DNA from 3 places in the Bradyrhizobium sp. SZCCHNR1093 genome. Region 3 is predicted to be linked to each of the others. Evidence: predicted binding sites of a transcription regulator. Region 3 holds the regulator's gene; each other region holds the start of a gene.
What was found. Region 3 encodes PhoB, which activates phosphate uptake and scavenging genes when phosphate is short. Its sites were predicted from a motif close to TGTCATNNANCTGTCAT; they were not measured.
Positions count from the first base shown of each region.

Region 1: a site for PhoB is predicted at 6,194-6,210, ahead of phnF (phosphonate metabolism transcriptional regulator PhnF). Genes of this name have one in related genera too.
Region 2: a site for PhoB is predicted at 3,479-3,495, ahead of phnC (phosphonate ABC transporter ATP-binding protein). Genes of this name have one in related genera too.

Region 1 covers NZ_JAUHJJ010000017.1:69,184-79,456, reverse strand. The annotation lists gene phnN (phosphonate metabolism protein/1,5-bisphosphokinase (PRPP-forming) PhnN) at 1-401, opposite strand, end outside; gene QX070_RS31410 (alpha-D-ribose 1-methylphosphonate 5-triphosphate diphosphatase) at 398-1,555, opposite strand; gene phnL (phosphonate C-P lyase system protein PhnL) at 1,570-2,268, opposite strand; gene phnK (phosphonate C-P lyase system protein PhnK) at 2,288-3,082, opposite strand; gene QX070_RS31395 (alpha-D-ribose 1-methylphosphonate 5-phosphate C-P-lyase PhnJ) at 3,075-3,959, opposite strand; gene QX070_RS31390 (carbon-phosphorus lyase complex subunit PhnI) at 3,956-5,059, opposite strand; gene phnH (phosphonate C-P lyase system protein PhnH) at 5,063-5,674, opposite strand; gene phnG (phosphonate C-P lyase system protein PhnG) at 5,674-6,129, opposite strand; gene phnF (phosphonate metabolism transcriptional regulator PhnF) at 6,248-6,973, shown strand; gene QX070_RS31370 (phosphodiesterase) at 7,010-7,852, opposite strand; gene QX070_RS31365 (ABC transporter ATP-binding protein) at 7,849-8,910, opposite strand; gene QX070_RS31360 (ABC transporter permease) at 8,916-9,701, opposite strand; gene QX070_RS31355 (ABC transporter permease) at 9,706-10,273, opposite strand, start outside.
Region 2 covers NZ_JAUHJJ010000017.1:57,162-67,434, reverse strand. The annotation lists gene phnE (phosphonate ABC transporter, permease protein PhnE) at 1-567, opposite strand, end outside; gene phnE (phosphonate ABC transporter, permease protein PhnE) at 564-1,448, opposite strand; gene phnD (phosphonate ABC transporter substrate-binding protein) at 1,544-2,476, opposite strand; gene phnC (phosphonate ABC transporter ATP-binding protein) at 2,556-3,365, opposite strand; gene QX070_RS31325 (chloramphenicol acetyltransferase) at 3,547-4,209, shown strand; gene QX070_RS31320 (alpha-D-ribose 1-methylphosphonate 5-triphosphate diphosphatase) at 4,206-5,390, shown strand; gene QX070_RS31315 (DUF1045 domain-containing protein) at 5,397-6,107, shown strand; gene QX070_RS31310 (peroxiredoxin) at 6,753-7,307, shown strand; gene QX070_RS31305 (carboxymuconolactone decarboxylase family protein) at 7,310-7,855, shown strand; gene QX070_RS31300 (sel1 repeat family protein) at 8,359-9,276, shown strand; gene QX070_RS31295 (ABC transporter substrate-binding protein) at 9,380-10,273, shown strand, end outside.
Region 3 covers NZ_JAUHJJ010000002.1:916,031-926,303, forward strand. The annotation lists gene QX070_RS09865 (intradiol ring-cleavage dioxygenase) at 1-70, opposite strand, end outside; gene QX070_RS09870 (NAD(P)-dependent oxidoreductase) at 84-983, opposite strand; gene QX070_RS09875 (Dabb family protein) at 1,068-1,388, opposite strand; gene QX070_RS09880 (LysR family transcriptional regulator) at 1,493-2,422, shown strand; gene pstS (phosphate ABC transporter substrate-binding protein PstS) at 3,355-4,365, shown strand; gene pstC (phosphate ABC transporter permease subunit PstC) at 4,462-5,460, shown strand; gene pstA (phosphate ABC transporter permease PstA) at 5,464-6,345, shown strand; gene pstB (phosphate ABC transporter ATP-binding protein PstB) at 6,342-7,163, shown strand; gene phoU (phosphate signaling complex protein PhoU) at 7,194-7,910, shown strand; gene phoB (phosphate regulon transcriptional regulator PhoB) at 7,927-8,634, shown strand; gene QX070_RS09915 (trypsin-like serine protease) at 8,780-10,096, shown strand; gene QX070_RS09920 (HoxN/HupN/NixA family nickel/cobalt transporter) at 10,268-10,273, shown strand, end outside.

The DNA.
Region 1 (10,273 bases), on a different contig from region 3:
GTGATGGCGACGACGATGACGTCGGCATAGTCCCGGCGCGCGGCGGGAATGATCGTTCGCGAGACGTTCACGACCACGATGCGGCCGGCCAGGATGTCATTCTTGATCGCGCGCGGCACGCCGTAGTCATGTCCGTGGGCCTCCCAATGCAGCGCGAACTCACCGGCGCTGAGCGCCTCACGAAAAGCGGACGCGCTCATCTCGAGATTATCCTCGAAAGCCGAGGCCTCGCGCGTGACGATCCGCCGCGGAAAAACGATCCGGTCATCGCTGGCGCATTCGCGGCGCGCCACGTTGAGCAAGGTGTCCTTGCCCGCGCCGCTCGGCCCGACCACCAGGATCAGGCGGCCGGGACCGAGCTTCTCGGATGTCTTCGCCGATGCAACCTCGGTTCCGCTCATGCCACCCGCTGCCCTTCCCGCCAGACGCTGCGCACGACCGACAACTGTCCCGCGACATGAACACGGATCAAGTCCGCACGCTTGCCTGCGGCGATCTCACCGCGATCATGCAGGCCGACGGCATCGGCGGGCGCCTTGGTGACGGTGCGGACGGCTGCGGCAAGATCGATGGAGGGCACCCGCTGCGGCAATTGCAGCGCGCCCATCAGCAGGCTCGACGGTACGTAGTCCGACGACAGAATGTCGAGCAGGCCCTCGCGCGCGAGGTCCACGGCGGCGATATTGCCGGAGTGAGACCCGCCGCGCACGACGTTGGGAGCGCCCATCAGAATGCTGATGCCCGCCTGGTGAAGGCCCCGCGCGGCTTCCATCGTGGTTGGAAACTCCGCGACTGCGATGCCGTCCTTGATCGCGTCCGCGACGTTCTCCTCAGTGGTGTCGTCATGACTGGCCAGGGGTACGTCATGGGTCTTCGCCAGCGCAACGATGTCGCGCATGTTCGGTGCCGCATAGGCCTGCTGATAGGCGAATCGCCGCGCGAACATCACGTCGAGCTCTGCATCGGTCTTGCCGCCGCTCTTGCCGCGATAGTAGTCGCGCAGCTTGCCTTCGTCGCGAAACTGGCGCTGCCCGGGCGTATGATCCATCAGCGACATCAGCCGCACATCCGGGCGCCCGGCCAGCTGCCGCGCCTCCTCGACCACGGTCGGCATCGGCACCTCGCAGCGCAGATGCAGAAAGTGATCGGACCGCAGCAACCCGCCGTCGCGCGCCGTCGCGATCGCATCCGCGAGCACATTGGCCTGGCCGTCGACGCCCTCGGCGCCCTCTTCGCTCCACACCCGCAGCGAATCCAGCACCGTCGTGATGCCCGCGGTCGCAAGCTGCCCGTCATAGGAAATGACGGCAGCAACGGGATCCCAGTAGACCTTCGGGCGCGGCACGAAATGCGCTTCGAGGTGATCGGTGTGCAGTTCGACCAGGCCGGGCATCAACAGGTCGCCGCCGGCATCCAGGCTGCCAACCGGCGCTGTCCCCTCGCCCAGTTCGGCGATCCGGCCTCCCGCGATCGCCACCCAGCCCTGCTCGACGACGCGGTCGGCGAGGACCAGCCTGGCATTTCCTATCACGAGATCGGACATGTTCGCGCTCATCTGCAATTGTCCCTTTACGCCGCCGCGGCGAATGTCATGACGTCGACCATGCGATCCGCAATCTGCGCGCGGATCTCGTCATCATGCACGATCGCGAGCATCGCCACTCCGTCCTTCTTCTTCGCTGCGATCAGGTCGACCACAACCGCGCGGTTCGCCGCATCGAGCGACGCGGTCGGCTCGTCGAGCAACAGCACCGGAACTTCGGAGATGAAGCCGCGCGCGATGTTGACCCGCTGCTGCTCGCCGCCCGAGAAGGTCGACGGCGGCAGCGACCACAGCCGCTCGGGAATGTTCAGCCGTCGCAGCAGCCCACCTGCCCGCACCCGCGCATCGTCGCGCGGCAAGCCGGCCGCGAGCAGCGGTTCGGCAACAACATCGAGTGCAGGGACGCGCGGCACCGCGCGCAGGAATTGGCTGACATAGCCGATGGTCTGCCGCCTCGCATTCAGGACCAGGCGCGGCTCGGCGCCGGCGAGATCGGTCATCTCGCCCTGGTGCCGGACGCCGATGCGGCCGCCATCGCAACGGTAATTGCCGAAGATCATCTTCAGGATCGACGACTTGCCAGCGCCCGACGGTCCCGACAACACGACGCATTCGCCCGCCTTGACCTGGAACGACACGCCGCGCACCACGGGCAGCGATATGCCGCCCTGCAGATGCATGGTGAAGGTCTTCTCTGCATTCTCGACATCGATCATCACGGTCATCGCATTGGGCCCAATTGCATCATGGCGGCAGGATCGAGGACACGAGGAGCTGCGTGTAAGGCTCGCGCGGATCATCGAGCACCTGGTCGGTGAGACCGGTCTCGATCACCCGCCCCTCCTTCATGACCATCACACGATGAGACAGCAACCGCGCCACGGCCAGATCGTGGGTCACGACGATGGCGGCGAGGCCAAGCTCGTTGACGAGGCTGCGCATCAGATCGAGCAGGCGCGCCTGCACGGACACGTCGAGCCCCCCAGTCGGCTCATCCATGAACACGAGCCTGGGCTCGGTCACGAGATTGCGCGCGATCTGCAGCCGCTGCCGCATGCCGCCGGAATAGGTCCGCGGCGCATCGTCGATGCGGGCGACGTCGATCTCCACGCGCGCGAGCCATGACGAGGCGGTCTGCCTGATCCGGCCATAGTTATTCCAGCCGACCGCCATCAGCCGCTCGCCAACATTGGCGCCCGCCGAAACCGCCATGCGCAGGCCTTGCGCCGGGTCCTGATGGACATAGCCCCAATCGGTGCGAAACAGAAAACGGCGTTCGGACTCCCCGAGCCCGGCAAGATCGCGCAGCACCCCGTCACGCATCCGATAGGACACGCGGCCAGCCGTCGGCGCCAGTTGCGCCGACAACATCTGCAAGAGTGTCGATTTGCCCGAGCCGGACTCGCCGACAATGGCGAGCACCTCGCCGGGATAGAGCACGAACGAGACGTCGCGGCATGCCGCCAACCGGCCGTAGCTCTTTGCAAGCCCCTCGGCGACGAGCAGCGGCTGATCGGAGGCGCTGATCATCTCAGCCATGGGCGCTCTCCCTGTGCGGGGCGGCGCTCTGCGCGCCACGATGTCCGGACGCCTGGCGGCCCTCGCAGTAATCGGTATCGGAGCACACGAACATGCGGCTGCCCTTGTCGTCGGTCACGATCTCGTCCAGATAGGAATCCTCCGCGCCGCACAGCGCGCAGGGCGCGTCGAACTTGTAGCGCGTAAACGGATGGTCCTCGAAGTCCAGCGAGACGACCGATGTAAACGGCGGAATGGCATAGATTCGCTTCTCGCGTCCCGCGCCGAACAATTGCAGCGCCGGGCAATTGTCCATCTTGGGATTGTCGAACTTCGGCGTCGGCGACGGATCCATCACGTAGCGCGCATTGACCTTGACCGGATAGGCGTAGGAGGTCGCGATGTGACCGAAGCGTGCGATGTCCTCATAGAGCTTGACGTGCATCAGTCCATACTCGGCCAGCGCATGCATGCGGCGGGTCTCGGTCTCGCGCGGCTCGAGAAAGCGCAGCGGCTCCGGGATCGGCACCTGATAGACCAGCACCTGCCCCTCGTGAAGCGGCGCCTCGGGAATTCGGTGACGGGTCTGGATCACGCTCGCCTCTTCCGTCGACGTCGTGGTCGCGACGCCCGCAGTCTTGGCGAAGAATTTGCGGATCGAGATCGCATTGGTCGTATCGTCCGAGCCCTGGTCGATGACCTTGAGCACGTCGTCGGGACCGAGAATGGCGGCGGTGACCTGCACGCCGCCGGTGCCCCAGCCATAGGGCATCGGCATCTCGCGGCTCGCGAACGGCACCTGATAGCCCGGAATCGCGATCGCCTTCAGGATCGCGCGGCGGATCATCCGCTTGGTCTGCTCGTCGAGATAAGCGAAGTTGTACGTCGGCGCGTTCATTCCGCAGCTTCCTTCAATTCAGGAGCGGCATTGGCCTCGGCGAACTCCTGGCGCAGCTTGCGCAGCAGGCCGAGCTCGGACTGGAAGTCGACATAGTGCGGCAGCTTCAGATGCTCGACGAACCCGGTCGCCTGCACATTGTCGGAGTGCGACATCACGAACTCCTCATCCTGCGCCGGTGCAACCATATCCTCGCCGAGCTCGCGCGCGCGCAAGGCTCGGTCGACGAGGGCCATCGACATCGTCTTGCGCTCGCTCTGCCCGAAGGCGAGACCGTAACCGCGCGTGAAGCACGGCGGCTCGGTGGCCGACCCCTTGAACTGGTTCACCATCTGGCATTCGGTCAGCTCGACCGATCCGAGCGGCACCGCAAAGCCGATCTCCTCGGCCAAGAACTCGACCTCGACTTCGCCGAAGCGGATCTCGCCGGCGAAGGGATGATTGCGGCCATAGCCGCGCTGGGTCGAGTAGCCGAGCGCGAGCAGAAACCCCTCGTCACCGCGTGCGAGATTCTGCAACCGCAGATCACGATCGGCGGGAAAGCCTAGGGGATCGCGGGTGAGATCGCCGACCGGCGCGCCAACCTCGGCTTGCGGCGACGGCTCGATCAAGCCGTCCTGGCCGAGAATGTCGGTGACACGTGGCGTCGGCGCATTCGGCGCCTCGGCACGGGCCGGCGGCTCCGGCTCGGCGCCTGCCGCCAACTGCGGATCGAGCAGCCGATGCGTATAGTCGAAGGTCGGCCCGAGCACCTGGCCGCCGGGAATGTCCTTGAAGGTCGAGGAGACGCGCCGCTGCACCCGCATCGCGCCGGTGTCGACCGGCTCGCTTGCGCCGAAGCGCGACAAGGTCGCGCGGAAGGCGCGCACCAGGAAGATCGCCTCGATCAGATCGCCACGCGCCTGCTTGATTGCGAGCGCCGCGAGCTCGCGGTCGTACAGCGAGCCCTCGGTCATCACGCGATCGACGGCAAGCCCCAACTGCTCGGAGATCTGCGCCAGCGACAGCTCCGGCACGTCGCGATCACCCCGGCGCTCATGCGCCAGCAGCCGGTGCGCGTTCTCGATGGCGCGCTCGCCACCTTTCACGGCGACATACATGCCTTACTCTCCTGCGGAAACGAGTCGGGTCGTCCGCGGGATGGCGACGATGGACGAGCCATCGACGAGCACCACATCGACACCACGCGGAAACAGCTTCTCATTGATCGACAGCCGCTCGAACAGGTCGGCGGGCGCGACCGTTGCACGGAACAATGTCGTCCCGTCGATGCCCGGACCGCGCAGCTTGAACGCCGGCCCTCCGGACAAGCTCGGCACCTGCAGGATCAGCGTCGTCGAGCGATCGGGGTACTCAGCACTGCCGAGCGCGAATGAATTCAAATCAGGCAGCGCTTCGGGGTCCGCCGCCACTGCAAAGCAGGCGAGCGCGGCATTGGCGACGATCGGCGCCCCGGTGTGAAACTTGAGCCAGGCGCCGACCTCGGGCGTGCCGGCGAGCGGCGCATCGAGCCAGATCGGCGTATCATGATCGAACAGCGTCAACGCGATCGCGGCAGCACCAGGCATCATGGACGAGGGCCGGCCGACATTGACCTCGACCTGCCGCACATTTCCCGGACGCGCCATGGCCTCCATGACGGTACGGAAGGTCGATTGCGCGGACAGGACATTGTCGGCGAAACCAGGCTGCAGATCGGAAGCGGCGGCAGCCATCAGCCTTCTCCTCGCACCATCGTATAGAAATCGACACGCGTGGCCGCAGCCTCCTCTGCGCGGTGCTCGCGCGAAGTGCGCATCTGCGCCTGCAGCGGCGCAACCACCTGCGTCTCGATCGATCGCGTGTGGCTTGGTGACTGGATCATCGCGTCACACAGCGCCATCAGACGCGCCTTGGCGGCGTCGCGTCCGAGCACATAGCCGAACCCGACCTCGCCGCTCTCCAGCCGTACCGCGGCGCGCGACACCGTCGCCTCGCCGACATTGAACGGCGCTCCATCACCGCCGATCCGGCCCCGCAGCATCACGAGGCCATTCTCCGCCGGGCGCAGGTCGCGATGCTCAGGCAGCGCGAGGCCATCGAGCCTGGCGCGGATGTCCGCATGCGAGGCATGCGCCAATACCCGCATCACCGCCCTGCGCCGGTCCTGCATCGCCGTCTCGCCGTCCATCTTCATCCCGATCTTGCCGATACGAAGTTGTCTATGTTAATAGACAACTTCGTATCGAAGCGCCATGACTGTTTGATGACATGGACGTGATTTCGAGGCCGGACAGCGGGGAGCCGCGATGAGCATGCAGGGCGCCGATTCGGGCGTGGCGCTGTGGCGGCGGGTGGCCGACGGCATCGAGCGCGACATCGCCGACGGCCGCTTCGCCGCCGGCACGCGCCTGCCCGGCGAGACCGAGATCGCCGAAACCTACCGCGTCAACCGTCATACGGTACGGCGCGCGCTCGCGACCTTGGCGCAGCGCGGCCTCGTGCGCGCCGAGCGCGGCAGCGGCACCTATGTCGAAGCGCCTCGTCTGTCATATCCGCTGAGATCGCGAACCAGGTTCTCCGAGATCGTGGGCGCCGGCGGGCGTGAGCCTCGTGGGCAGTTGATCGCAGCGTCCGAAGAGCCCGCAACGCGCGAACTCGCGCGCGAGCTGCGATTGAAGACGGGTGCTCCGCTGGTCCGAATCGAGGCACTGCGTCTTGCCGACAAGACCCCGATCTGCGTCAGCACGTCCTGGCTGTCGTCCGAGCGATTTCCCGAGGCCGGTCACATCTTCGCGTCGGTCCGCTCGATGACGGCGCTGCTCGCGCATTACGGCATTCGCGACTATCGCCGCGGCACGACCAGGATCACGGCAGCCATCGCCGACGCAAGCGACGCCGCACGGCTCGACCTCGCGATTGGGCGCCCGGTGCTAGTCGTCGACAGCACCGACATCGATGCCGATGCGACGCCGCTCGTCAGCAAGCGCTCGCGCTTCGCCGCGGAGCGCGTGACGTTCGAGGTCGAGAGCTAGACCAGACATCCATGGCTTTGTCGCGTCCTTGCGCGCTCAGTCGATGAGCGTGCCGTCTTGATTGAAGAACGGATGCGGCCCGTCGAAATCCCCGATCGGCACCTGATGCGTGACGACCGTTCCGAATCCCGGTCCTGGAAACCAGGCATGAAGGTGAAAGGCCGGCGGCTCGATCCGGAAGGATGGGGGTCGAAGCTCGGCCAGGTCGAGAGCGACGGCATGGTTCGGTGCCGGGCAAATCGCACAGGGAATGCCGGCAAACCGGGTCAGTGCCGCGCGGTGGACGTGACCGCATCCGATCAGTTGCACCCGCGGATGGCGCGTGAGGATGGCCGCGAGATCGTCGGCGTTGCGCAGGTTCTGCCGGTCCATGTGCCAGATGCCAGTGGCGAACGGCGGATGATGCAGAAACAGCAAGGCCGGCTTTTCGCTGGAGGCGGACAGCGCGGCGTCGAGCCATTGGAGACTCGCCTCATCGAGCTCGCCATGCGGATGGCCGGGCACGCTGGAATCGAGCAGAAGCAGATCGAGATCGGCCAACGCCACATGCCGGTTCAGCGGACCGGTAGGTCCACCATGGAGAGTGCCCGGAAACGCCGCGCGCATCAGCTCGCGTGAATCGTGATTGCCGGGCACGGCGGCGAATGGAATCTCGAGTTCGCCGAGAAGATCCTTGAGATGATCGTACTCGGCCGGCGACGGCGTATCGGCGAGATCGCCCGAGATCACCACCAGATCGAGCTTCGGCTCGAACCGGTTGAGTTCCGCGATGCTACGGGCCAGCGCACGCGCCGTATCGACCCGGCGGTAGGCGAGCCGGCCGGGCGCCTTGATGTGCAGATCGGAAATCTGTGCGATGGTGACGGGACGCCTAGTCATGCTGATCCGCCTTGCTCCGGCAGCAGACGAATGGCGCTCGGCTCAATCGACAGGCCGATCCGCTCACCCGCGCTGACCCTGATCGTATTCGGTGCGTCCACCGTCAGTGGAACGGCGGCGGCGTCGCGGACGATGATCCGCTGGCGATCACCGGCGAAGCGGACGCTGTCGACGAGGCCGGTCAGGCACGATGCCGCCGCGTCGACGATGCCGATCGTTTCCGGCCGAACCATCGCCACCGCCTTGCTGCGCGAGCCGGGCTCAGCGATCGGCTGTCTCCCTCCGGGCAGAACGAGGTGAGCGCAGTCGACCTGAGCCTCGATGATGTTGGCCGCGCCGACGAACTCCGCGACGAAGCGGTCGGCGGGCGTGAAATAGATCTCGCGCGGCGTCCCGACCTGGGCGATGGCGCCCTTGCGCATGACGACGATGCGGTCGCCGAGCTCCATGGCTTCGGCCTGGTCATGCGTGACGTAGATTGCGGTGATGCCGAGCGTACGCAACAGGCCGTTGAGCTCGCCGCGCAACCGCTCGCGGAGCGCTGCGTCCAAGGCTGTGAGCGGCTCGTCGAGCAGCAGCACGCTCGGCCGGATGGCGACCGCGCGCGCGAGCGCGACGCGCTGGCGCTGACCGCCCGAGAGCTGATCGATGCGCCGATCTTCGAGGCCGGCGAGGTTGGTCAGCGCGACCAGCTCGGCGACCCGCGCGGCGCGCTCCGGCTTGGGCACGCCGCGGATCTTGAGCCCGTAGCCGATATTGTCAGCGACGGTCATGTTGGGGAACAGCGCGTAGGATTGAAACACCATGCCGACATTGCGTTTCTCGATCGGCTGCCTCGTCAGATCCTTGCCGTCGAAAAGCACGCGCCCGCCCGCATCGGGTGTTTCGAGCCCGGCCACGATCCGCAGCAACGTGGTCTTGCCGCAGCCGGACGGCCCCAACAGCACCAGCGTCTCGCTCTGCGCGATGTCGAGCGTGGCGCGCGCGAGCGCGCAGGTCCCGTCGGCAAAGGTCTTGCCGCAATTCTCGACCTTCAGCGCGGCTCCATGCCGGGTCATCGGGCTCACCGCAGGCTCCCTCTCTCGCCGATCCATTGCATGGCCACCAGCAGAGGGATGATCATGACGAAGAAGATCAGCGTGTAGGCGGATGCGACCTCCAGCCGCATCGATGCGTAGCTGTCGGCGAGGCCGACCGGCAGCGTCTTGGTCAGCGGCGTATGCAACATCCAAGTCAAGTTGAATTCTCCGAGGGATAGCGTCACCACCATGAGGCTGCCGGCCAGGATCCCCGGCGCGGCATTGGGAACGATGACATCGATGAAGCGGCGCCATGGCGCGGCTCCGACCGACGCGGCGCCCTCATCGAGCGACTTGACGTCGATGGTCGCGAACACAGCCATCACGGAGCGCACCATGAAAGGCATCGTGAAGATCACATGGCCGGCGAGGATGAACAGCCATGAGCGACGGAAGCTGCCGAAGCCACCATAGGTGAGCAGCAGCGCCAGCGCGATGGCGAGCCCGGGAATCGCGAGCGGCAAGGTGATGATCTCCTCGACCAGCCGCGCCAGCCGTCCGCCGCGAACGTAGAGCGCGTAGGCAGCGGGAACACCGACCACGAGCGTGACCGCCAGCGTGCCCAGCGCGATCAGGATCGATGCCATGATCGTGCCCGCGTAGAGCTCCCAGACCTGGGCCACCCACTGCAGCGTCACGCCGGACTGAATGCCGCGGAAGTAGTTGACGGTCACGCCCGCGGCGATCGAAAGGCCGGCCGGCACGGCCAGGAAGGCGGCGACCAGAAGTGTGAACAGTAGTTGAAGGATGAAGATGACTCTGTCGCGCACGTGCCTACCCTGCCGCTGCCACCGAGCTGCCGGCGAAGGAGCGCGCCAATGCGAGCATCAGCCAGGTCATCAGGCCAAGGCCGACCGAGAGCGCCGCCGAGGTGGCCAGGTTTCCGGCCAGCGTGAACTCCGTGTAGATCAGCATCGGCAACACGTCGATGTTCGTGGCCAAGGTGAATGCCGTTCCGAACGCACCCATCGCCGTCGCGAACGCGATCGCGCCGGACGCGATCAGCGCCGGGGTCAGCGCCGGCAGGATCACGTCGCGCAGCACGGCCCAGGGGCTCGCGCCGAGCGATCGGGCCGCCTCCTCCAAACCGGGGTCCAGCTTCTGCGCGGCAGCCATAATCGTGAGGATCACCCGCGGAATCGAGAAATAGAGATAACCGAGGAACAGCCCGTAGATCGAATAGGCGAATACGAGCTTGTCGCCGGTGAGCCGGGACGAGACCTCCCCGATCATCCCCTGGCGGCCAGCCAGAAGGATGATCATGAAGCCGACCACGACGCCCGGGAACGCGAGCGGAAACGTCAGGATCGCGACCAGGACCGCGCGGCCCGGAAACCGGTGA
Region 2 (10,273 bases), on a different contig from region 3:
GCCGGCCGCACGCACGCCCTCAACCTGCTTCCGGTCGGCGCTCTCCATCGCCTCCGAGAACAGCTTGCCGAGCGCACCGAAATCCGAAACCGCAATCGCCAGCACGCCGGCGAAGGGCCCGAGGCCGACGACGTTGATCCAGACCAGCGCCCAGATCAGCGTGTCGACGCCGCGAATGGTGTCGAACAGGCGACGCACCGGAAAGCGGAAGACGGCCGACGGGACGATATTCCTGGCCGCAAGCAGGCTGACCGGAAGCGCGAAGACGGCCGCCAAGGTGGTGCCGAGCACCGCGATCGAGAGCGTCTCGCCGAGCGCCTTGAGATAGATCGGAAGCGACGAGCCAGGATCTGGCGGCAGCATCATTCGCGCGATCCAGCCGAGCTGGCCGAGGCCGGACAGCATCCGCGACGGCGAGAAGTCGAGATCGACGAGACCAAAGACGAAGATGGCCAGAGCCGGCAGCAGCACGACCGGCGTTGCGAAACGTGCGGACAGGGACCGATTGAAAATATGCGGGTAGCGCTCGGCAAGCTGCTTCGCGTCCGGTGAGCCGGAGATGCTCATGTGCGGGCCTCCGAGCCGAACAGGCGGCCGCGTAGCCAGCCGGTGCCGATATCGATCAGGAACACCGTGACCACGATCATGACGAGTATGGCGCTGACGTCGGAATAGTAGAACTTGCGGATCGCGACCACGAGCTCCTGGCCGATGCCGCCAGCGCCGACGAAGCCCATCACGGAAGCCTCGCGCACGTTGATCTCGAAGCGCAGCAAGGTGTAGCTGGAGAAACCCGCAATAACCTGAGGGAGCACGGCAAATCGCATGCAAGACAGCCAGCTCGCGCCGGTGGCGCGCACGCCCTCGACCGGCTTCATGTCGGCATTCTCAACGACCTCGGAGAACAGCTTGCCGAGCGCACCGCTCGAATGAAGGGCGATGGCGAGCACGCCCGGGATCGGCCCAAGCCCGAAAGCAATGACGAAGATCAGGGCGAACACGACGCTCGGAACGGTGCGGGCGAATTCCAGGAGCCGGCGCACCGTGAAGCGGATCCACGGCGCGGGCGAGGTGTTCTCGGCGGCGAGGAAGTTGAGACCGAATGCGACGAGCATTCCGGCCATCGTGCCGACGTAGCTGATCAGCAGCGTCTCTGCCAGCAGCTTGATCCACTTCTTGAAGCCCCAGAACCATTCGGGCAGATTGGTCCAGACCCGCTGCCCGTCGTCGAGCGTGAAGATGCGATCGAAGTAGCTGATGAAGTTGCCGAAGTAGGTATAGAACGTCCGCAGATTGACCTCGGCACCGATGGCCGCGGCGAAGAGCACCGCCAGGAATACCATGGCGGACAGGGCAAGACGCAATCGACGGCGCGAAACGGCCCGCCGATAGGTCTCGTTCAGAGCCGCAAGCTGCTGGCTTGGGAGGATCGAAACGGCAACAGCCATCGGGCTCGTGCTGCTCTTGGTTCGGACGTGTGAGGGATTCTTCAACGGACGAGCCGGGCCCCACGGGACCCGGCTTACCATCGATGGATCGTCGATCAGGACGCCTTCTTGCGCAGGCTGTCGACGAATTTGATCAGGTCGATCGTGCCGTCCCAGTCCTTCGTCGTGGCAGGGTGGAAGCCCTTCTTCTGGCCGTCGGAGAGACGGTCGAAGGCGGCCTTGTCCTTGATCGGCGCATCGAAGAAGGCCTTGGCGATCGCCGATTTCAGATCGTCCGGCAGGTCCGTGTTGTAGGCGTAGGGGCCGTTGATGATCGGCGCCGACTTGTGAATGATGCGGAAGTCGTCCTTCTTCATCGGCGAACCGTCAGCGTTCTTCAGCATGCCCTTGGTCAGCATCTGGGCCAACGTCGAATCGTTGTCGCTCGTCCATTGGTTGGCCGCGATGTCGACAGTCCCCTGGGACAGGGCCAGCACCGCGTTCTCGTGGCTGCCGGTGAAGACAACCTTGCCAAAATACGTCTCGGCGTCGGTCACGCCCATCTTGTTGAGCTCGAAGCGGGGCACGTTGTTGCCCGACGTTGAGTTCGGATCGACGAGGCCGAGATTCTTGCCCTTGAGGTCTTCGACCTTCCGGTACGGGCTGCTCGCCTTGACGAAGAACACCGAATAATAGCCGGTGCTGCCGTCGGAGTTGATGTCGTTGGCGAAGGCATCGGTCTTGACGCCGGTGAGCCGGGCGCGGGCAAACGACGCCGAGCCATAGCTCGCGATGTGGATGTTGCCGGCGCGCTGACCTTCGATCACGGCCGCGTAATCGTTGGCGATACGCAGCGTCACCTTCACGCCCAGCTCTTTCGAGAGATAGTTCACGAAAGGCGTCCAGCGCTCGGTGACACCCGAAGCGTTCTCTGCCGGGACCACGGCGAAGGTCAGCTCAGGATACTTCGCCTTCCAGTCCTCGGCTGACGCCGAGGCCGTGAAAGCCAGCGCAGCGACGCCCGCCAGAACGATGCGACGATTGATCATAACATGCCCTCTTGTTGCAGTAAGGAACAGGTCTCGCCCCCGCGCCATGCGGAAGCTCGAGCTTGCAGAAATCCGCGTCTCAGGCCACGGCGGCTTCGCCGAGTGCCGGCACCGTTGCCGCCGGTGCCGGATGGATCGAACCCATCACCTCGTCCGCCTCGAGATCGTAGAGCTCACGTGCGATCTGCGCCGTCAGCGCCGACGGCACGTCGTCGAACACGATCCGTCCGGTCGCCATGCCGATCAGGCGATCGCAATAGCTGCGCGCCAGATCGAGCGAATGCAGGTTGCAGACGACGGTGATGCCGAAATGCTTGTTGATGCGCAGCAGCGCGTCCATCACGATCTTGGTGTTACGGGGATCGAGCGAGGCGATCGGCTCGTCTGCGAGAATGATCTCGGGGTTCTGCACCATCGCGCGCGCGATCGCGACGCGCTGCTGCTGCCCGCCCGAGAGCTGATCGGCGCGCTGCGCTGCGAGGGAGGCCATGTCGAACTGCTCGAGCGCGGACAGCGCCATGGCGACATCCTCCGCCGGCCAGAGCTGCGCCAGCGAGCGCCACGACGGGATTTCGGCGAGTCGCCCCATCAGCACGTTCGTCAGCACGTCCAATCGGCCGACCAGATTGAACTGCTGGAAGATCATCGCCGAGCGCGCACGCCACTGCCGCAGATCGCGGCCGCGCAGCGCCGTCACGTCGAGATCCTTGAAGAGGATGCGGCCGCCGCTCACCGGGCTCAGACGATTGATGGACCGCAGCAAGGTCGACTTGCCGGCGCCGGAACGCCCGATCACGCCGACGAAGCTGCCGGGTGCAACTGAGAAGGATGCATTGTCGACTGCGGCTTTCATGCCAAAACGGCACGTCAGGCCATCCACCACCAGCATTGAATTCTCCAGACGCCTCGCTCTGGCCTATCGCTAGCGTCTGGATTCTACAGTTATGTGACAGCGACACCGCAGCGCCGCACTCGTCCACACGCCGGTCGCAGTCATGCAGATGTCACGCGCCTGTCATAGGGGAGATCCGACACCTTCACAGATGTAGAGAGTAGAGTCAGGACGTGAGATGGCCGGCAAGTCGCTTTCAATTGAACCAACCGTTGACCCTTCGGCCAAGCTCCAGGACGTGACGCTTGGCGCCTATTGTGAGGTCGGCGCCCGCACCATCCTGCAGGAGGTGACGATGGGCGACTACTCCTATGTGGTCAACGATTCCCAGATCACCTACACGACGATCGGGAAGTTCTGTTCGATCGCGGCGATGACCCGGATCAATCCGGGCAACCACCCGATGCAGCGGGCGACGCAGGCCCATTTCACCTATCGCGCCAGCGCCTATTTTCCAGGAGAGCCCGACGATGTGGAGTTCTTCGCCTGGCGGAGAGAGCATCATGTCCAGATCGGACACGATGTCTGGATCGGCCATGGCGCGATCGTGCTGCCGGGCCGCAACATCGGCACCGGCGCGGTCGTGGCGGCCGGAGCCATCGTGACCAAGGACGTTCCGGCCTATACCATCGTCGCCGGCAATCCGGCGCGGCCGATCAAGCGCCGGTTTCCGCGCGAGGTCGAGCAGCGGCTGCTGGATCTGGCGTGGTGGGATTGGAATCACGAGGCGCTGCGCGCGGCGCTGCCGGATTTCCGCAAGCTCGCGATCACTGCGTTTCTCGACAAATACGAAGCTGCCCTCGACGCGCGCGTCGCGGTGCGGCAGAGTGCCGCCCCATGACCGATATCTCCATCTCGCGGGGCCGCTGCCTCGTCGATACCGACCTCGTAGACACTTCCTTGATCATATCCGGCGGCGTGATCGCAGGCATCGGGACACCGGGACGCCGGTCGGGTCTCGAACTCGATGCGGAGGGACTCACCGTGCTCCCCGGCATCGTCGACATCCACGGCGATGCGTTCGAGCGCCAGATGATGCCGCGCGCCGGGGTCGACTTCCCGACCGACGTCGCGCTGATCGACAGCGACCGCCAGGCCATCAGCAATGGCATCACCACGGTCTTTCACGCGACGACCTGGTCATGGGAGCCGGGCCTGCGCAGCGCCGACAATGCGCGGCGCCTGCTCGAATCGATCGAAGCGCTGCGCCCGCGGCTCGCGGCCGACACGCGCTTCCATCTGCGCCACGAGACCTTCAATCTCGACGATGAGGAGGAGATCGGCCGGTGGCTCGCCGACCGGCGCGTTGACCTGTTCGCCTTCAACGATCACATGGATTCGACGGTGGCGAGTCTGGACAAGCCGCACAAGCGCCAGCGCATGGTCGACCGCACCGGCCTGCCCGGCGCTGAGTTCGACCGGTTGGTCGCGCGCATCGCCGCTCGCGCCGATGCCGTTCCGGCCTCGATCGCGCGGCTGGCCGAGATCGCACGCAAGGCTGGTGTCCGCATGCTGTCGCACGACGACGACAGCCCGGCCATGCGCAAGGCGTTTCGCAGCCAGGGAGTGACCATTGCAGAATTTCCGGTCAACGAGGAGACTGCACGCGAGGCCGCTCAAGGGGGCGACGCGATCGTATTCGGCGCGCCCAACGTCGTCCGTGGCGGCAGCCATACCGGGTGGACGAAGGCCAGCGACATGATCGCCAAGGGCCTCTGCTCGGTGCTGGCCTCCGACTACTACTATCCCGCGCCGCTGCTGGCAGCGTACCGGCTTGCTGCCGACGGCGTTCTTCCGCTGGTGCGCGCCTGGGATCTGATCTCGGGCGGCCCTGCACGCGCAGCCGGGCTGGCGGACCGCGGCGTGCTCGCCGAGGGCCGCCGCGCCGATATCATTCTGGTCGACGACCGCATGCCTTTGCGCCCCCGCGTCGTCGCTGTGATCGCGTCCGGCCGGCTGGTCTATCTCACCGAGATGGACCGGCTGAACGCCCGGCCGGCGCGTGCCATGGCGGCGGAGTAGCGAACCATGGCCAATTTTCCGCGCTATGCGATCTACTATGCTCCACCAGCGACAGCCGACCTGGCGGAATTCGGCGCGAGCCTGCTCGGTTACGACGCGTGGAGCGGCGATGACCGCAGCTTTCCGAGCGAGATCGTCCGCGCGGTTCCAGACTGGGCTGAGCTGACCGCAGACCCGCGCAAATACGGCTTTCACGCGACCTTGAAGGCTCCGTTCGAGCTGGCGGATGCGGAGAGCGAAGCCGCGCTCTGCGCCGCTTGTGCTGAGTTCGCGGCCACGCCGCGAGCCGTCCCGGCCATCCGTCCGATCGTGGACGCGATCAGCGGATTCATCGCGATGATCCCTGGCGAGCTGTCCCCCATCCTGCAGCAGTTCGCGGCCGATTGTGTCCAGGCCTTCGAGCCGTTTCGCGCACCGATGACCGCCGACGACCGTGCTCGGCGCAAGCCGGATCTGCTGACACCACGGCAGCGCGATCATCTCGATCGTTGGGGTTATCCCTATGTCATGGAGGATTTCCGCTTCCACATGACGCTGACCTGCCGGCTGTCCGACGAACGGCGCCGGCCGATCCTGACGATGCTGCAGGAGAGATTCGCGGTACTGTCACTGACAGAGCTCCGGATCGACAGGATTGTGTTGTTCCGCCAGCCCAATGCCCACCAGCGTTTCCGCATCATCGGAGACTGGCCGCTCATGGCCATCCAAGGCAGCTAGCGAGCGCGGCTGAGGTCGCGAGAAATCATTGTCGATCGATCGACAGGCTCGCGCTTGAATTTGATGCCGAGACAGTTTCGCTCATGGTGATGAAAATCTGCGAGGAGACTATGGTCAGATCATCGCGCAGCAAGGCGAAATAACAGACGCGATCTGCTGAAAAGCTGACAACACTGTGCGCTGTGCCACACCTTGCATCGTGCCGCGCCGTGATCTGCCGACGGCTTGTCGCCTTGCTGCCGCTTCAGGAGTCGCCGTGGTCAAACGTGCATCGCTACTAAGGCGATAATGTCAATTTTGCCACTTCGGCCGCACAAAGAAATTGCACGTCGGCCGCCGTCGAGACCGTCAACACGAGGTCGCATGGCACTCCGACTCAGCGGGACATCAACCTCCTTTTGCCGTGGCGACGACGCGCGCGCTCCAGCTGTCGTCGCTCGATGTCCGATCGCAATGTCACGAAGCCGACGCTCTAAGCCAGCTCCATCCACAAGCTCCCCATCGCCACGACCTCGCACTTGCAGCATGTTGCCGCCAAGTGTCGGGTTTTCGACAATCCACTGCTACTAAAAACGAATGGCATATCGCTTGCAATGCACAATGAGCCTCGCTATTGCAGCGCAATAATTTTCTTGGAGTGCCCCAATGCTCGGAATCGGAAGCAAGCTGCCATCGTTTGAAATCGTCGGCGTGAAACCCGGCTTTCATCTTCAGGAAGAGAAGGGCGAGAGCGCCTTCGAGACCCTGACCGAGACCAGCTTCCCCGGAAAATGGAAGATCATCTTCTTCTATCCGAAGGACTTCACCTTCGTCTGCCCGACCGAGATCGCCGAGTTCGCGCGCCTTGCGAAGGATTTCGCGGATCGTGACGCCGTCGTGCTCGGCGGCTCGACCGACAACGAGTTCTGCAAGCTGGCTTGGCGGCGCGACCACAAGGATCTGCACAAGCTGCCGATCTGGCAATTCGCCGACACCAAGGGCGCATTGGTCGACGGCCTCGGCGTCCGCTCGCCCGACGGCGTCGCCTACCGCTACACCTTCATCGTCGATCCCGACAACACGATCCAGCACGTCTATGCGACCAACCTGAATGTCGGCCGCGCTCCGAAGGACACGCTGCGCGTGCTCGACGCGCTGCAGACCGACGAGCTCTGCCCGTGCAACCGCGAAGTCGGCGGCGAGACCCTGAAGGTCGCCTGATCATGTCGATCGAGCAACTGAAGGACCAGATCCCGGACTTCGCCAAGGACATCAGGCTCAACCTGTCGTCAATGGCCTCCGACGAGACGCTGTCGCCGCAGGCCAAATATGGCCTGTTCGTCGCGTGCGCGATTGCGACTCGCAATCCGAGCGTCGTGGCGGCGTTGGAATCGGTTGCGGCCGCGCAGCTGTCGCCCGCCGCTCTGGCGGCGGCGAAATCGGCCGCCGCGATCATGGCCATGAACAACGTCTACTACCGCTTCGTGCACCTTGCCTCGAACAAGGAGTACGCGACGATGCCGGCCCGGCTGCGGATGAACGTCATCGCCAACCCCGGCATCGACAAGGCCGATTTCGAGCTGTGGTCGCTCGCGGTGTCCGCCATCAACGGCTGCGGCACCTGCATCGATTCGCACGAGAAGGTCCTGCAGGACGCGGGCGTGCCCGCGGCCACGATCCAGACCGCCGTACGCTTTGCCGCCATCATCCAGTCGGTTGCCGTTGCGATCGAAGCCGCTTGTGTGTCCGTCGCGTTGGCGGCGGAATAAAAATCGATCGGATATGTGAATGCGGCCGGCATTGTCCGGCCGCATTTGTTTTTCGCCCTTTCTCGCCTGAGTTGCAGAGTTTCGCGGCGCGCCTGCAACTCCTCGGTCCGCTAAGCCCCTGACCTCGCGGCAAAGTCGAGATGACTGCGGCATCCTGATACTCCAGCCGATCTTTCCGCAAAGCGCAGAACTCGGCCTCGGTCTCGCGCATCGCGAGCAATCACCGATGCGGCGCGCCGGGAAATTTCCATCAAATAGCCTTACCTACTCACCCTTCCCGACAAGAACATTGATCAGCTTAGGGACCAAGCAACATCGATTGTGACCAGGGCGCGCGAAAACGATGGCGTGCATGTCGGAAGGAAACCGGACCTGTCGGTCTCGACGGAAGCGTTGATGCAATGTCCCCGATGTCGCATCATGCGCGCTTCGGTTGGACCGCGCGCGCCCGACGTCCTGAAGCTATCTCCCACGACACGTTCGTCGGAGACAGGAGGCTAGTGATGAGTGCTCCAGATCAGAACGATCCGGCGAAACCAGCGCCGCCCTGGGCGAACGAAGAGCTCCGCAGATATGCGCCGCGCCGCCGCCAGACGGAGGCCGGCCCGACGGCATTCGATCCGCCCGCCGACGGCGTCCCCCTGCCGCATCATCTGGTGTCCCGGCCAAGCTTCCTGCCGGCGCGGCCAGCGGCCCTTGACCTCGACGATGAGGAGGTGCACCGCGCCTGGAGCGCGAAGCTCGATCCCGTGGTGATGCCCCTGCCGCCGGAGGATCCGGACAAATCGTTGCGGCTGGGCAGCATCATCAAGATCGGCGCCGCCGTCGGCATCGCGGCCTCCATCGCCCTGATGGTGGTCAACATGGTCTCCTTCGAGAACGGCGGGCCGACGCCGGGCGGCAAGAGCCCGATCATGCCGACCGCCGTGCTGGAAAGCCTGGCCCAGATCGATCCCGCGGAAGCCAAGGTCGCCCAGGAAGACCCGCCGCAGACGGTCGCCGCGCTCGCGGCTCCCAGCAGTACAGAACTGACGATGCGGCCATGGCCCTCGGCGCCCACGTCGCCTGCGCCGGCCGCGGCAGCACCGACGGTCTCGCCCCCCTCCCCTGCGCTCCCGATGGCCTCGCCTCGCCCGACCGTTCCGTTGCCGCGAGACGAGGTCGATGCCCTGATGAAGCGCGGACGCGACCTGCTCGCCGCGGGCGACGTCGCCAGCGCGCGCCTGATCCTGACGCGGCTTTCCGACGCCGGGATTGCGGACGCCTCCCTCCTGCTCGCGCGCACCTATGACCCGGCCGAACTGACGAAATCGCGGTTGCTCGGTGCCGTTCCCGACGCAGCCAAGGCGCGCGCCTGGTATCTCAGGGCTGCGGAGCAAGGATCGCCGGAAGCCAGCCGACGCATCTCGGCTGCGCGCTAACGCATAAATCTCGGAGCGCTCGAGACGCGCCCCCGACCGCTCCCTGCGAGACGGTCGGCCGCGATCTGCTGCGCCCGAGAACCAAATATCGATGGGAGGACTGATGATGAACGGCATCCATGCTGCAGTTCGCGCCTGCTTGGCCGCCAGATGGAGCCGACGTCGCAGACCACGGGATGCAAAGAACAGCCCCCCTCGAGCAGCCGCATGCCTCGCGCTGGCTCTGTCCGCTCCGCTGGCGCTGACCGGACATCAAGCGGTCGCCGCGGACAACGAGATTCGCATCGGCAACACTATGCCCTACAGCGGCCCGGCTCTCGCCTATGGCGTCATCGGCAAGACGATCGCGGCCTACTTCAACAAGATCAATGCCGAAGGCGGCATTAACGGCCGGCGCGTCAACTTCATTTCCTACGACGACGGCTATGCGCCGCAGAAGACGGTCGAGATGACCCGCAAGCTCGTCGAGGAGGACAATGTCCTCCTGATGTTCGCCAGCCTGGGCACGGCTCCCAACCTGGCGGTCCGCCCTTATCTCAACGCCAACAAAGTTCCGCAATTGTTCGTGGCATCCGGCTCCTCGCAATGGGACCAGCCCCACGACTTTCCGTGGACCATGGGCTTTCAGCCGAGCTACCAGGCCGAGGCGCACGTCTATGCCCAGTACCTGCTGGAGACCCACAGCCGCGGCAAGATCGCGCTTCTCTATCAGGACGATGATTTCGGCAAGGATTACGTCAAGGGGTTGAAGGACGGCCTGGGTGGCAAGCTTCCGATCGTCGCAGAAGCGACCTACAAGGTGACGGACGCCAACGTCAATCAGCAGATCGCCACGTTGAAGGCATCCGGCGCCGACATCTTCTTCGACGTGACCACGCCCAAGTTCGCCGTGATGGCGATCCGCCGCGCGGCCGAGCTCGGCTGGCGTCCGGACCACATCATCTCGACGGTCTCGGAATCGGTCTCCGCCGTGATGCAGCCGGCCGGCCTGCAGAAT
Region 3 (10,273 bases):
GCGCATCACGCGCGCCCGCCAGGCGTTCGAGCACGGCATCTGTGATCGTGGTCTCGTTGAAGTTGCGCAAGACGCGGCTCCTTTCAGAGAGGCTCGCCGAGCCCGGACAGCCGCTCGACATGCCGGACGGTGGCGAGGAAGTCGGTGTCGGCATCGCCTGACGCGATCAGCGCGCCATAGGTCTCACGGACCTGCGCCGCGAGCTGCAGCGGCACGCCGACGGCATGGCCGGCGCCGAGAATCAGATCGAGATCCTTGGCCATCTGCGCGCAGGAGAACGTCGCGGCAAAGTCGCGCGCCAGCAGCGGCGCGGTCTTGTACTTCACCATCGGCGAGGCGACTGCGCTGTCATGCAGCACCTTCAGAATGTCGGGCCAGGCGATGCCGCCCTTGCGTGCGAGGGCGAGGCTTTCGGCCATCATCGCCGCCGTCGTCGCGATCATCAGGTTGACGGCGAGCTTGGCGTAGCGCGCCTCTTCCGCCGCGCCCAGATAGGTCTGCGCGCGCGTGAAGCCGGCCAGCACCGGCGTGATCAGGGTGAACGCCTCTCTTGGACCGGACACGAAGCACGTCAGCTCGCCGGTGTGGGCGATGCTGGCATTGCCGGAGATCGGCGTGCGCAGATAGGCGACGTCGCGAGCGCTCGCGGCGGCCGCGACCGCGCTCGACGCGTCGACACCCACGGTGCTGGTCTCGATCAGGATCGCGCCCGGCGCCATGGCCGCGATCAGTCCGCCGCTGTCCAGCATCGCCGCGCGCAGTGCGGTATCGTCGGGCAGTGACGAGATGACGACGGCATGGTCGCGCACCGCCTCGGCAGCGGACGACGCGGCGGCCATGCCGAGCGCACGTGCCTCGTCGAGCCGGGCGGCGTTGGGATCGAACGCCGTGACGTCATGGCCGGCCTTGGCGAGCCGCGCCGCGATCGGCAGGCCGATCTTGCCGATGCCGATGAAGGCGAGGCGCTTGTCAGGAAGTGACATGGGTGAGGTCCGCCGATTGCTTCATTTGCTGCGCCTGTGGCGACGCGATACTGCCTCGCAGGTTCGTCGACGTGAGGGGGCCGGTCACGTGCCGGTCGCCACGGGATAGTCGACCTGGAAGCGGCCGATCCTGAGGTCGCCGAGCTCGTCGCGGACGCGCAGGTGCTCCGGATGCGACGCATAGGCCTTCAATGCGGCGCTGCTGGCGAATTCGGAGAACAGGACGACGTCGCAGGCATAGTCGACGTCGCTGACATCGAGACCGACCTCGATGTGGGTCAGGCCGTCGATCCGGCCTTTCAAACTCTCGAACAGGGTCTTGACCTTGAGCCGGGCCGCGGCGCGCTCGGCAGCCGTCTCGGCGCGCAGCCGCCACATCACGATGTGCCTGATCGGCCCCGTCATTCGTGCGTCCCTCACCTGTGCTTGTTCTTGTCTGACGATTTTGCCTTGCAGGAAATGGAAATAAAGGACAAAAATTGTAACTCTGTTTTCCGCTCAGCGTAACAATGGACCGTCTGCTCCAACTCGAGGTGTTTTCCAAGACGGCCGAGCTGGGCAGCCTGTCCAAGGCCGCCGAGTCCTTGCGGATGTCCAACGCCGCGGCGAGCCGGCATCTCAGCGCGCTGGAGGAACGGCTCGCGGTGCGCCTGATCGAGCGCAACACGCGCCGGCTCTGGCTGACCGAAGCCGGGCAGGAGCTGCTGCAGCGCTGCGGCCCGCTGCTCAACGAGCTGGCCGAGGCCGAGGACGCCGTCAGCGACCGCGCGCTGTCGCCGCAGGGCATGCTGCGCGTCACCAGCTCGCTGTCGTTCGCGACGATCTATCTCGCGCCGATGCTGCCGGCGTTTCGCGCGATGTATCCAAAGCTGAGCCTGCAGATCATCGCCGCCAACCGCTACCCGGATTTCATCGAGGCGGGCATCGACGTGGCGATCCGCACCCGCGAGCATGAGCCGGACTCGGGCATCGTCGTTCGCCGCATCGGGCAGATGCGGCGCGTGCTGGCGGCCGCGCCGTCCTATCTCGCGAGCCGTGGCTGTCCCGTCGTTCCCGGCGATCTGGTGCGCCACGACATGCTGATCTACAATCTTGCCAATGATCCGTATTCCCTGTCCCTGCGCAACGGCACGACAGCCCAGAGCATTCGGATCGCGCCGACGCTCGACAGCAATGACGGCCAGGTGATCAAGGGCGCCGCGCTTGCCGGGCTCGGCATCCTGATCCAGCCGCTCTACATCGTGCAGAGCGACATTCTGGCCGGCCGGCTGGTGCCGGTCCTGCTCGACTGGGAGCTGCCGCTCTTGACGATGAACATCGCCTACCAGAACCGCGTCAGGCTGCCGGCCAAGATCAGGGTGTTCGCCGATTTCCTCGTCGATCACATCCGGACCCATTCCGACCCGGGGATCTGGATCGAGCCGCCCAAGCCGGATTGAGCCGATGCCCGCGTGCGGGGGAGGGCGGATCATGTTCTGAGAAAAATAATTACCTTGCTATTTTTCGGAAATCATGGTCTCCTGCGTGCATCCCGCCTCGAGCAGAGGGACGTACGCGTCGTCACGAACGTGGAGGTGGGCTGCGATGGACGTGACGGCTGTGCCAGACGAGCGCAGGCGGCGCGGACGGCGAAGTCGTGTGGTCCTGGCCTCTCGACGCTGAGGTCAAGTCCGTGGTCGTTGCTTGACGGCACGCGCGGGCGATGGGGGCAAGAACGCCGATCCCCAGGGAGAGCACGAAGGACACCGTTAACACCGTCGCGCGGGGAAGGCCGGGTCTGTCCGGCTGTACCTGTGGTACCTGCCGCCTGCATTCTTTTGAGCAGGCGGGCCACGGGCCTCAGCCGAGGTCCGGCCTTCCTCGCGCCCTCTCATGATCAGGAGGGACACGACGAACCCACACCTCGGGCCTCGTAGGCCGCGGGAACGCACGCGCTCATCTCCATGGCTGCTCATGTCGCCAACCCAATCCCCGGTGTCGTCCCGGACAAGCGCGCACAGCGCGCCGATCCGGGACCCATAACCCCAGGGCGCAGACGGGCATCCAGTACGCCGCGGCGTCTCGGCGGATCATGGCCGCCGGTGGTATGCTGGTTCGCCCGCCCGCGCGGGCGATGACGGCGGTGATGGTCTGTCCCCGGGGGGGGGAGCGACGCTCGCACGGACGCGAGGTGCCGCAGCCCGCCGCAATATGTCGGTTGGCCCGTAGAAATTCGGATTTGGATCGAAAGATCAATACTTATCAACGGCTTGTGACTGTCATCCGACTGTCATCGAACCTTTATAAAAGCCACACTGAGGCCCCGTAAAGCGGCCGGGGAAGCGCAATCGGGCGCAGATGGCGCTTCGCTTCCCAAGCATGGAGACCAGCTATGAATTTCGTCAAAGCTATCGTCGCTGCCGGCTTGGTCGCCGCATCGACGTCGGCCTTCGCTGCCGACATTACCGGTGCGGGCGCGACGTTCCCGTTCCCGATCTATTCCAAGTGGGCGGACGCCTACAAGAAGGAGACCGGCAACGGTCTGAACTACCAGTCGATCGGTTCTGGCGGCGGCATCAAGCAGATCCAGGCCAAGACCGTGACCTTCGGCGCCACCGACGCGCCGCTCAAGGCCGAGCAGCTCGAGAAGGACGGCCTGGTGCAGTGGCCGATGGTGATGGGCGGCATCGTGCCGGTCGTCAACCTCGAGGGCGTGAAGCCGGGCGAGATGGTGCTGGACGGCGAGACGCTCGCCAACATCTATCTCGGCAAGATCACCAAGTGGGATGACGCCGCGATCAAGAAGCTCAACCCCAGCGTCAAGCTGCCGTCCGATGCGATCGCCGTGGTCCGCCGCTCCGACGGCTCGGGCACGACCTTCAACTTCACCTACTACCTCTCCGAGGTGAGCGCCGACTGGAAGAGCAAGATCGGCTTCAACACCGCCGTCGAGTGGCCGGTCGGTGTCGGCGCCAAGGGCAACGAGGGTGTGTCCGGCAACATCGGCCAGACCAAGAACTCGATCGGCTATGTCGAGTACGCCTATGCCAAGCAGAACAAGCTCACCTACACCGGCATGATGAACAAGGCCGGCAAGACCGTGCAGCCGACCGTCGAGGCCTTCCAGGCCGCGGCCGCGAATGCCGACTGGGCCAAGGCTCCCGGCTACTACGTGATCCTCGCCAACCAGCCCGGCGACAAGTCCTGGCCGATGACGGCGGCGACCTTTATCCTGATGCACAAGGAGCCGGCCGACAAGGCGGCGTCCGGCGAAGCCATCAAGTTCTTCAAGTGGTCGTTCGAGAAGGGCGGCAAGATGGCTGAGGAGCTCGACTACATCCCGATGCCCGACAGCGTCGTGAAGCTGATCGAGAAGACCTGGTCGGCCGACATCAAGAGCTGAGCTGGACGTATCGAAAATCCCCTCTCCCGGCCTCCGGGGGAGGGACGCTACCGGGGTTGCGGCGTGTCCAAGGAACAGGGGGCAGAATTGGCAGAGATGGCGGTTCAGACCGAAGTCAGCGATATCGCGGCCGCTGCCGGACCCTATGACCGGGCACGCGCGCTCAACGCCTTCAAGCTCGGCGACGTGACCTTCTATTGGATCACGCGGCTGTCCGCGATCTCCGTCCTGTTGATCCTGGGCGGCATCATCCTGTCGCTCATCGTCGGCGCATGGCCGGCCATGAGAGAATATGGCTTCGAATTCCTGTGGACGCGGCGCTGGGCGCCGTCGGCCGATCCGCCGGTGCTCGGTGCGCTCGGCCCTATCTACGGCACCTTGGTCACGTCCTTCATTGCGATGCTGATCGCCATTCCGGTCGGTCTGGGCATTGCGATCTTCCTCACCGAGCTGTGCCCGCAATGGCTGCGCCGTCCGATCGGACTTGCCATCGAGCTGCTCGCCGGCATTCCGTCGATCATCTACGGCATGTGGGGCTTCTTCGTGCTGGGGCCGTTCCTGGCCTATACGTTCCAGCCGTTCATGATCAATCTCTGCGCCGGCATCCCCGTGCTGCAGGACATCTTCGCCGGTCCGCCGTCCTATCTCAGCCTGTTCAACGCCTCGCTGATCCTGGCGATCATGGTGTTGCCGTTCATCACCTCGATCTCGGTCGACGTGTTCAAGACCGTCCCGCCGGTGCTGAAGGAAGCCGCTTACGGGGTCGGCTGCACCACCTGGGAGGTCGTGCGCAGCGTCGTCATTCCCTACACCCGCGTCGGCGTCATCGGCGGCGTCATGCTGGCGCTGGGCCGTGCGCTCGGCGAAACGATGGCGGTGACCTTCATCATCGGCAACTCGTTCCGGATCTCATCCTCGATCTTCGCGCCGGGCACCACGATCTCGGCCGCCATCGCCTCCGAATTCCAGGAGAGCGACGGGCTGCACCAGTCGAGCCTGATCCTGCTCGGCCTGCTGCTGTTCGTGCTCACCTTCTTCGTGCTGGCGAGCGCGCGGCTGATGCTCATGCGGCTCGAAGCCAAGGCGGGAAAATAAGCCATGTCCAGCGCTGATACGCTTACACTCGATGCGCCGGTCAATCCGATCTATGCGCGCCGGCGCCGCAGGGACATCGTGATCCGCGGCCTCTGCGTCGCCGCCGCGATGTTCGGCGTCACCTGGCTGGCGCTGATCCTGTTCACGCTGTTCTATAACGGACTCGCCGGCCTCAGCCTGCAGGTTTTTGCCGCCGACACGCCGCCACCCGGCTCCAGCGAAGGCGGCCTGCGCAACGCCATCGTCGGCTCCTTGATCATGACGATCATCGGCGTCGGCATCGGCGCGCCGCTCGGCCTGTTCGCCGGCACCTATCTCGCCGAATACGGCCGCAACGACCGCCTGACCTCGGTGATCCGCTTCATCAACGACATCCTGCTGTCGGCGCCCTCGATCATCATCGGCCTGTTCATCTATGGTGCGGTCGTGGTGCCGATGGGCGGCTTCTCGGCACTCGCGGGTTCCCTTGCATTGGCGGTCATCGTGATCCCGGTGGTGCTGCGCACCACCGAGGACATGCTGCTGCTCGTGCCCAACCCGCTGCGCGAGGCGGCGTCTGCGCTCGGCCTGCCGCGCTCGCTGGTGATCCGCCGCATCGCCTATCGGGCGGCGCGCTCGGGCCTCATCACCGGCGTGCTGCTTGCCACCGCCCGCGTCGCCGGCGAGACCGCGCCTCTGCTGTTCACCGCGCTGTCGAACCAGTTCTGGAGCCTCAACCTTTCCAGGACGATGGCGAACCTGCCCGTCACCATCAACAATTTCGTCCAGAGCCCTTATGCCTACTGGAAGCAACTGGCCTGGAGCGGAGCCCTTCTCATCACTCTGGCCGTGCTCGCCCTGAACATCGGTGCACGCATTCTTGGCGCCGAGAGGAACACCAAATGACCGAACTGTCCGTCTCCGTCAGTCAGCCCAATCACGCTCTTCACGGCAAGGCGCTTCCGGATGCGCCGGCCAAGGTGACCGCGCGCAACCTCAACTTCTACTACGGCGACCATCACGCGCTGAAGAACATCAACCTGTCGCTGGGCACCAACCGCGTCACCGCGTTCATCGGCCCGTCCGGCTGCGGCAAGTCCACGCTGCTGCGCATCTTCAACCGGATGTACGATCTCTATCCGGGCCAGCGGGCGACCGGGCAGCTGATGCTCGACAACACCAACATCCTCGATCCCAAGCTCGATCTGAATCTGCTGCGCGCCCGGGTCGGCATGGTGTTCCAGAAGCCGACGCCGTTCCCGATGACGATCTACGAAAACATCGCCTTCGGCATCCGCCTCTATGAGAAGATCTCGAAGTCGGAGATGGACGACCGGGTCGAGAAGGCGCTGCGCGGCGGCGCGTTGTGGAACGAGGTCAAGGACAAGCTCAACGCCTCGGGCCTGTCGCTGTCCGGCGGCCAGCAGCAGCGGCTGTGCATCGCGCGCACCGTGGCGGTCCGGCCGGAGGTGATCTTGTTCGACGAGCCGTGCTCGGCGCTCGATCCGATCTCGACCGCCAAGGTCGAGGAGCTGATCCAGGAGCTGGCCGAAAACTATACGATCGCCATCGTGACGCATAACATGCAGCAGGCGGCGCGCGTCTCCGACAAGACCGCCTTCATGTATCTCGGCGAGCTGATCGAGTTCGACGACACCAGCAAGATCTTCACTTCGCCGAGTGATCGGCGGACCCAGGATTACATCACCGGCCGGTTCGGCTGACGCCGACGACATTGCCTTCAGGAGATCATCATGGCCAGTGAACATACCGCCAAGGCGTTCGACAGCGATCTGCAGGACCTGACCCGTCTGGTATCGGAGATGGGCGGCCTCGCGGAGCGGCTGATCGTCGATTCCGTCGATGCGCTGGTGCGGCGCGACATCGCGCTCGGCCAGAAGGTGGTCGCCACCGACGCCGAGGTCGACAAGCTGCAGCGCATCATCGAGGAGCGCGCCGTGCTCACGATCGCCCGTCGCCAGCCGATGGCGGTCGACCTGCGCGAGATCGTCGGCGCGATGCGCGTGGCGACCGATCTGGAGCGCATCGGCGACCTCGCCAAGAACATCGGCAAGCGCGTCGCGGCGCTGGAGAGCGACTTCCATCCGCTGAAGCTGATCCGCGGCCTCGAGCACATGACCGATCTGGTGCAGTCGCAGGTCAAGACGGTGCTGGACGCCTATGCCGCGCATGACCTGCCGGCGGCGATGACGGTGTGGAAGGGCGACGAGGAAGTCGACGCCATCTGCACCTCGCTGTTCCGCGAGCTCCTGACCTACATGATGGAGGATCCGCGCAACATCTCGTTCTGCATCCACCTGATGTTCTGCGCCAAGAACATCGAGCGCATCGGCGATCACGCGACCAACATCGCCGAGACTGTATTCTATATGATCGAAGGCCAGCAGATCATGGACAAGCGCCCGAAGGGCGACATGACGAGCTTCGCGACGACGATTCCCGGTAACTAAGAGAGACGGTTCAGACATGGGCGCCCGAATTCTGGTGGTGGAGGACGAGGAGGCGCTGACGACGCTGCTGCGCTACAACCTCGAGGCCGAAGGCTACGAGGTCGAGACCGTGGCGCGCGGCGACGAGGCCGACACGCGGCTGAAGGAGCGCGTTCCGGATCTCGTCGTGCTCGACTGGATGCTGCCGGGCCTCTCCGGCATCGAGCTGTGCCGCCGCCTGCGCGCGCGGACCGAGACCCGGCAATTGCCGATCATCATGCTGACGGCGCGCGGCGAGGAGAGCGAGCGCGTGCGCGGACTCGCCACCGGCGCCGACGACTACATCGTCAAGCCGTTCTCGGTGCCGGAGCTCCTGGCGCGCGTGAAAGGCCTGCTGCGGCGGGCGAGCCCGGAGCGGCTGGCGACCGTGCTGTCCTATGGCGACATCGAGCTCGACCGCGAGAAACGCCGCGTGGCGCGCTCGGGGCGGCCGATCGATCTCGGCCCGACCGAATACCGCCTGCTCGAATTCTTCCTCGAGCACCCCGGCCGCGTGTTCAGCCGCGAACAGCTGCTCGACAGCGTTTGGGGCCGCGACATCTACATCGACGAGCGCACCGTCGACGTCCATATCGGCCGCCTGCGCAAGCTGCTCAATCCCGGCCGCGAGCAGGACCCGATCCGCACCGTGCGCGGCGCCGGTTATGCGCTCGATGATCGCTTCGCCAAGAGCGAGCAGGTGTAAGGGCGATGGGCGTGAGGATGAAGAAGGTGTGAGGCGCGAGCGGGCCCGATTGAGGAGATCGCGGTCCGCTTTCCGCCACGCCGCCGCCGTCTTGATCGTGTCTGCTTCGTGGCCCGTCACGATGTTTCGGTCCCAGCGGACGCCCTTGATCAAGACCATCATCATATCTCTTGTCATGCTGCTCGGCAGCTTGGCGGGCGCCCCGGCCGCCGAGCTCGAGGACGCGGTCGCGGCGGCAGGCAACGGGCAGCATGCGGCGGCGATGCGACGGCTGCTGCCGCTGGCCGCCAAGGGCGATGCGCGGGCGCAGTTCGACGTCGGCTTCATGCAGGCGTTCGGCTGGGGCGTGCCGCGTAATCCGAGCGAGGCGCTGGCCTGGTACCGCAAGGCCGCCGATCAGGGGCTCGCCGTCGCGCAACATTATCTCGGCATCGCCTACGTCAATGGCGAGGGTGTTGCCTCCAACTACGGCGAAGCCAGTCGCTGGTTCAGCCGCGCCGCGGCGCAGGGCTTCGCCCAGTCGCAATACATGCTCGGCCTGATGCTGCTCGACGGCCGCGGTGTGAAACAGGACGTCGTGCAGGGCTATGCCTGGCTGGTGATGGCGGGCCGTAGTGGCGTGCGATCGGCCGGCCGCGACGTGCAGCGGGTCAGGTTGACCGAGCCGCAGCGCGTCCAGGCCCAGAGCGCCATTGCGTCCTGGCAGCCGAAACCGGAATCGGCGGATGCGGGCATTGCCACTCCGCGTCCGGAGCAATTGCTCGGGCTCGATCGCCACATCGGCGAGGTCGTCGATCCCACCTCCTGGCCGGCGTCGTCGATCGGCGTCGTCACCGTCGCGCAATACTCGAGCGGCGGCTGGTGCACCGGCACCCTGGTGGCGCCGCGCGTCGTGCTCACCGCCGCGCATTGCGTCTTCAACGGCGTGGCGCAGGTCAGCCCCGGCAATGTCCGCTTCCTGGCCGGCATGAACCGTGGCACGCCGGCGGCATCGTCGGTCGCCGACAAGCTGATCGTGGCGCCCGATTTCGTCCCGACCCGGCACGACAGATGGTCGCTCGACCGCTCGCCCGCCGATTGGGCGCTGATCGTGCTGAAGGATGCGCTGCCGTCGAAGCCGGTGGCGGTCAAGGCGCTGACCCGCGAGGAGCTCGCGGCTGCGACCACGGCCGGAACCATCTCCGAGATCGGCTATGGCCAGGAGCGGCGCTATTCGCCGACCGGCCAGCGCAATTGCAGCGCCGGCATGACCGGGGATGCCCGGCTGTTGACAGTGCATTGCCTGGCCAATTTCGGCTATTCGGGCTCGCCGATCCTGGCCGAGGTCGGCGGGGAGCCGGCCGTGGTCGGCATCTTCTCGGCGTTCCACGAGGAGACCCGGCTGATGTTCGCCGCCCCCGCGAGCCAGTTCGAGGCGGTCGTGCGCCGCGAGATCGCGGCGCAGAGTGCCTCGGCGCGGTGAGGGAAGGAGCGAGAGAGACGAGGTCCCGCCGCTGGTCATGATCTGTGCGTGACTGGATAGCGGGTTGCCAAGCGAGAGGGCGGTCCGGGAAGCGCCACCCAGGTTTTCCTGCAGCTTTCGCCTGCAGCGGGGCCTTTACCGAACTGGCCTAGCTCTTGCTATAGTCCGAGTATGACG